2 regions of the Alteromonas sp. B31-7 genome follow, and region 2 is predicted to be linked to the other one. Evidence: riboswitches for the same ligand, from Rfam matches in the RefSeq annotation. Region 2 holds a riboswitch; the other holds the start of a gene.
What was found. A riboswitch is a leader RNA that binds a small molecule or an ion and turns the genes downstream of it on or off. The one in region 2 is predicted to bind thiamine pyrophosphate.
Positions count from the first base shown of each region.

Region 1 (3,429 bases), 1.4 Mb from region 2:
CTTCTTTGTTAGGAAGCCCCAAATGCTCTTTTGGCGTTACGTAGCACAACATGGCGCAGCCATACCAACCAATCATGGCGGCACCTATGCCAGAAGTGAAGTGATCGTAGCCTGGTGCAATGTCTGTAGTTAATGGGCCTAGGGTATAAAAGGGCGCTTCATGACAATGTGCAAGCTGCTCTTCCATATTGGCTTTTATCATGTGCATAGGCACATGACCTGGGCCTTCAATCATGACTTGAACATCGTATTCCCAAGCAATTTTGGTTAACGCCCCAAGGGTACGTAGTTCTGAAAATTGCGCCTCGTCGTTTGCATCAGCCACACTGCCTGGGCGTAGGCCATCGCCTAGAGACAGGGCAACATCGTATTGTGCACAAATTTGGCAGATGTCCCTGAAGTGTTCGTACAAGAAGCTTTGTTTATGGTGACTTAAGCACCACTTGGCCATAATAGACCCCCCTCGAGAAACAATGCCTGTCACCCGCTTTGCGGTAAGAGGGACGTATTCTAATAACACGCCTGCGTGAATGGTAAAGTAGTCTACGCCTTGCTCGGCTTGCTCAATAAGGGTGTCTTTAAACATTTCCCACGTGAGATCTTCCGCCACGCCGTTCACTTTTTCTAGCGCCTGATAAATGGGCACTGTCCCCAAGGGCACTGGGCTATTTCTTAACAACCATTCCCGAGTTTCATGAATATTTCTGCCGGTGGATAAATCCATAATGGTATCGGCGCCCCAGCGAGTAGACCAAACCAGCTTTTCCACTTCTTCTTCAATGGATGAAGTCACCGCCGAATTACCGATATTGGCATTAATTTTCACCAAGAAATTGCGTCCAATTATCATGGGTTCTAGTTCAGAGTGATTGATATTACAGGGGATAATCGCTCGCCCTGCTGCCACTTCTTGTCGAACGAATTCTGGCGTTATAGTGGTTGGAATGTTGGCGCCAAAGCTCTCGCCCCCATGTTGCTGAGTTAACGCTTCATCTTGAACGGCCTGCCTGCCCATGTTTTCGCGAATAGCAATGTATTCCATTTCTGGGGTGATTATGCCCTGACGAGCGTAGTGTAGCTGAGTGACGTTTTTACCCGGTTTGGCTTTTTTGGGCTTGGCCGCGCGAACAAAGCGAAAATCTTCGGTGAAAATATCTTGTTCCCGCGCTTTAGCGAATGCAGAGGTCACGCCGCTAAGCTCGACAGTGTCGTCTCGGCTGTCGATCCAATTTTTACGCAGAGGCGCTAAACCCTTGTGAACATCAATGGCGCTTTGCGGGTCGCCATAAGGGCCTGACGTATCGTAAACCGGAATGGGCGGGTTGGGTTCAAATAAGGGGTTTTCTTCTGTTCCGCCTACCAAACTGTCGTGCTGATGAATCAGTCGCATGGCTACTTTGATGTCATCTGAAGAGCCCACTTGGTAGTGGCGGGTAGAATTTGGGTACGCCTCTCCGGCGAGTTCATTAATAAATTGTTGCGCTTGCTGGCGCTGTTCGCGTCGTGTCGACATAGCATTTTGGCCTTAATGTTTTAGGTTTAAAAATGCTTGTCAGGAGTGAAGGAGAATAGGGCATATCACGTTAAGGTGTTGAAGAAACCTATGTGATAAACCGCCATTTTACGGTAGCGCTAGTGCAAAAATGGACACAAGCATACGTAAATGGCAGAGCCTATTTTCTTGTTCCCTTCGCAGGTATTAGCCTGATCAGGTTCAACGGATCCCGCTTTCGCGGTCTCAGCTTACTGGGGTTCCAGTGAAGCACTCCGACAAGTAACTGTTTTTTACTATATATCCATAATCAACCCATTGGCAATGGTTTAAATTATGAATTCTGCTTTAGATGAATATCACACCTTAAAAATTACGTCTAACTGTAATGCCGTAAGTACGTGGTTTGGCGTAAGACATTTGGGTTGTACCGTAGAAACCTGATACATCGAAACCAATAATTTCATGATCAGAATCTGTAAGGTTATTCACATAAGCCGCCACGCTCCATAATCCTTGCGTATCTTCCCACGTAACCCGCGCATCTGCTTTGAAGTGGCTTTCAATCGTATGGGCGGTAAAGTTTCGCGCATTATGGAATGATTCTGACTGGTAAGAGCCACTGGCTTGTGCTGCAATTGAGCCGCTATCTAGTGACCAAGTGTAGCGAATGAGTGCCGAACCTTGCCATTCTGGCGTGTAAGGCGGTGTAGTATCTACGAAGATACCAGATGCCACTTCTAAGTCTTCCACCACCGCATCGGTATAAGAAGCGCCTAACATAATATCTAATGCATCAACGGGGTTGAGTAGTATTTCTACTTCCGCTCCTGTGAAGTGCGCCTGTTCGTTAAATACAACGCCAGCATTGTTCACCCAAGAAAACGATTGGTAATCTTCGTAATCATAGTAAAACACGCTACTGTTAACCTGTGCTTTACCGTCCATCAAGGTCAACTTGGCACCTGCTTCGTAGGCCAGCAGAACTTCGGGGTCGTAAGTACTAAACGCACCGCCTAATGGCGCATTAAAGTTGCCAGCTTTTACGCCTCGGTTCACACCGGCATACAACAAGGTATCTTCATTTGGCTTGTAATCGAGTTGCAGTTTAGCCGACCACATAAATTTGTCGTTTTCTAAGGCAACGTCAACCAAGGGAGTGGCAGTGTCATCCACTTCAATAACCCGGTCGTCCAGGTTGGCATTTTGAACAAGCTGGCCGTCGAGTGACTTGTTTTCTTGCACTAATCGCAGGCCTGCTACTAGCACCAGGTCGTCGTCCAAATCGTAATCTATTTGGCCAAATACCGAGTATGAATCTGTAGCGATATCGGCCAGCGTGTTTTGCTCTTCGCCCGCTAAGTAGCCCCCGGTTGGGCTTGCCGCCAAGCCTTGTAGGTACTCGGTATCAATGTTTAGGTAATAAAACCCCGCTACCCATTTCATGTTCATGGTGCTGCCATTTAAGCGAAGTTCTTCACTAAACTGGGTAATGTCACCGTCGGATTGGAATATCAGTTCAGGAGAAGCGGTTTGGTCCGAATCTAGCCCTATTACGCGGGTAAAGTTTTTCCAATCTGTCACTGAGGTGAAGGTAAATGCATCAAACTCGTAGTCGTAGGTGGCGGCTAACCCTTTTGATTCAATTTTGTTTTGATCGTCAAAAGCAAAGTCTTTATTAACTAATTCACCGCTGCCATCTGGGTCGATATTACCGTTAAAGTCGCCCCCTTGCACTGGACGGTAAGGGTCGCCATTAAAATTACCGTCTACACAAACGCCGGCTTGTATGGCGTCACAACCTAGCGGGTCATCGGCCGCATAAATAACGTCAACCACGTTGCCAGCCGCGTCTTTCACTTCTGTGGTATTAATCACCTGATACGGGCCTTCACTTTTTGTGGAGTCGGCCCAATTGGCACTTAAAAGCAGATTGG
Region 1 covers NZ_CP065233.1:118,181-121,609, forward strand. The annotation lists gene thiC (phosphomethylpyrimidine synthase ThiC) at 1-1,513, opposite strand, end outside; TPP riboswitch at 1,669-1,780, opposite strand; gene IUA53_RS00510 (TonB-dependent receptor) at 1,859-3,429, opposite strand, start outside.
Region 1: linked by a shared signal. The riboswitch ahead of thiC (phosphomethylpyrimidine synthase ThiC) and the one ahead of IUA53_RS14480 (TonB-dependent receptor) in region 2 are both predicted to bind thiamine pyrophosphate.

Region 2 (3,429 bases):
TTGACTAATGGGTACAACGACAATTCAACCATAACTTGCATATTCGTTCTCCTTTATACCTTAAAATTCATATTTCACAGTGACACCATATTGGCGCCCATTACCCAGTTGGTAGTATGGTTCGTTAAACGCGTACTCATCTCTTGGATCATTGCTGAATCCACCAAAACCTCGGGTGTAGTAGGTTCTATCGAATGCGTTTTGAATCCACAACGATGTTTGCCATGGTCCGTTTTCAATTAACAGTTCTGAGTTGACCAAGGTGGTAGATGGCGCCATGACGTCATGACCATCAGAGAAACGATACGTGTCTTTGTAATCAACATCGACGCGCCAAGTAATACTATCCGTTAGTACATACTCACTATAAAGGTTAGCAGTCCATTTTGGAGATTGAGCTTGACGTTGCTCGTTTATTTGTGTGCCATCAGCCAACGTATAACCTTCGAAGGTGGCACTCAAATATCCAACACTTGCATTGAGTTGCCAGTTTTCAAGCGCTAACCAAACGAGTTCAAGTTCTGCCCCTTTATTTGTGCCTAAATCTGCATTATCGATAATATCCACGAAGCCTGCAGTACCGTCGTCACGAGTAATGACATCAAAATCACTGATCTGTGTATCTGTTCTGTCCATATAGAAAATAGCGGCGCGGGCACTTAACACATCACTCAATAGCGGACCTTTCACCCCAACTTCATAGTTCCAGTTATATTCCTCATCATAAAACCGTTGTTCGTCGCTTACTCTGCTGTCGGTATTAAAGCCTGCACCTTTAAAGCCTCTAGAAACACTCGCATAATAAAAATGATCATTTTGCGTGTATTGAAGCGCTAGCTTGCCTCCCACCATGGTGGTATCGAATGCGCGCGTTAAACCGTCGTTATCTGCGTAATCAAAGTCATAGTTTTCTAGTCTTAACCCAGCAACTAGTGTCAGGTTATCGCTTAAGCGCGTGTCGGTCTGCCCGTATATTGCGGTCGTGGTGGGCGTATATTCACTCCTGAAGTCACCATCTAAATAGGTGTATTGACGCAATAACGCTTCTTCCGAGCCTTTGTAGAAAGCGCCTATCGTCCAATCGGTTTTGCCATTCAATAACGCTGCGTTTTCTGAAGATACAAAACGCACTTCTCCGGTTTGTGTTTCGACTTCTCTGTAGTAGGCGTCAAACGAAGTATATCCCCACGGATGAAAACCGGTGTAAGTCCAATCTTCATCATACCCATAGGCAATATTGTGAGAAGCATGAGTGGCAATAAGAATGAAATCACCTGCATGAGTGCGAGTGGTAGAGCGCGCGCTGACCGCATGGGTTTGGTGTTCATCAAAACCTGGTTCGTCCGATAAGGTTTTATTATCATTATCAAGTGAAAATGCATCATAGCCATTGTCGATATCGTACCAACGGTAAGTGAACGCCAGTGTGGTTCGCTCATCGGCATTACCCTCCACACTTAAGCGCATGGCAGTTTCATCAATATTGTTTGTATCGTCTCTGTTTAAATAGGTGTTTTCTACGAAACCATCGCTACGATTGTGAACCAGCGCAACCCGATATCCCCAATCGGTGTTAATATCATCGCCGGCCGCCGCTTCCACCCGATAACTGTCTTTGCTGCCTAGCCGCGCCTCAACATACTTGGGCGACTCACTACCTACTTTATTACTAGATAACTTCACCGCACCCGCTAAGGCGCCCGTACCATACAGTGTAGCTTGTGGCCCACGGTAAACATCTAATTGCTGGGTATCAAAAATAAGGCCGGCTGCCGCTAAGCCTGAGAAATCAAACTCATCAACAATAAAACTGACAGATGGGTTGATAGGTTCTGCAAACTGACTTCGCTCACCAATTCCCCGAATTTGAATAAACCGGCCTCGGGACGCCCCTGCGCTGAAGTTAACGTTAGGCACACTATTTAATACGCTGTCAATATGAGACGGTTGACGGCTACTTAAACGTGCTTGATTCAATATGGTTGCGCTAGCGCTGAGTTGATCGAGCGTTACCTCTCTGAAATCGCCGCTTACTAGGATGCGCTCTATGTCATGAGTACTTGCGTCAGCGTCATCAATATTTTGCACATCGGTAGATTGTGCATATGCAGAAAGTGAACTAGCAATGAGAGTAAGAGTAAAAAGGTTCTTGTACATAGGATCTCTTGTTCTTTGTAAGAAAAAAGATCCGGGCTCAGCGAAAGAGGATACGGCTGTATTGTCGACCATCCCTACGCCGGTATTATCCGGATCAGGTGTAAGGGTTCCCACTTGATGTGGATCTCAGACCGTAAAACGGACACCCCTTGGTATAAAACAAACGCACCTAAAACTTAGGAACGTTAATGATTGGGAGTCTACCAGTTCAATAGACTCGGTCAACCAGAAAAATTAACCAGTAACTCGTTGAACAACGGTATGTCCCATCATGTCGACAAACACGTTAAGCAAGTTACTTTCTTTTTAATCGCCCTTTTTTATTCGTCGAGATTTAAATTGAGGCGACGAACTTCATCGTCGGTTTGCGCCTTAAGCCCTTCTAGCGTTTTACCATGTGCTGTAGGCTGGCGAGTTTCAGGATCAACTTTGACAAAAACCACATCATCTGCAAAACAAATGGTTTTCTTGGTGGCTTTGTTGCGAACTAAACAGCTTACCGTAATGGACGTTCTACCTACGGCTTTTGTTTCTAATCCAAATTCAACAATATCCCCTTGCAATGCAGGAGACTCAAAACTGATTTCGCCAATATGCTTAGTGACGAGGCAGTTTGTCTCTAGCTGACAAATGGCCCATATCGCCGCTTCTTCATCAATCCATTCTAGCGCTCGCCCCCCAAACAGAGAATTAGCATAATTTAAATCATTGGGCATAACTAAGCGTCTTGACAAAAAGCGCATTCGAATTCCTTAGCATTAATCGTTACTATAGACGCAGATTATACCGAAAAAAGCTCTTTATGGCGTACAATTCTGTTTACGACTGGCTATATTCCCCTTACCTAACTGAACAATGGCAAATGACCCATCGTAGGATGTTGGTCATTACGGGGACCCTTGAGGCATGCCAAGAAAAAGTGAAACAACTCGAGCAACGGCCGACAAAAGCACAGAGTGACCTCGACATTTCCTTCATCATCTATAATGAACTTGCCGACAGCGCTCAAGCGAACAGTAACTTAAGAAAGCACCTTTTAGGTAACGAGTACGACGTGGCGGTGATGTACTGCCACCATGGTTTTTCTCCCAGTGATGTGCTTGCTCTCACCGGTACACTGCGATACGGGGGGTGCCTGATTCTGTGCTGCCCCAATTTCGATACGTGGCACTTAGCCCCGCCAGCACAAAAAGTGTCTTTTGGATTTGAATGCACGGTAAGCCACGGTATTTCTCGGTGGATAAACTACATCAACCACAGCAAAGACATTTC
Region 2 covers NZ_CP065233.1:3,337,496-3,340,924, forward strand. The annotation lists gene IUA53_RS14475 (hypothetical protein) at 1-41, opposite strand, end outside; gene IUA53_RS14480 (TonB-dependent receptor) at 61-2,157, opposite strand; TPP riboswitch at 2,212-2,317, opposite strand; gene IUA53_RS14485 (acyl-CoA thioesterase) at 2,478-2,900, opposite strand; gene IUA53_RS14490 (GNAT family N-acetyltransferase) at 2,960-3,429, shown strand, end outside.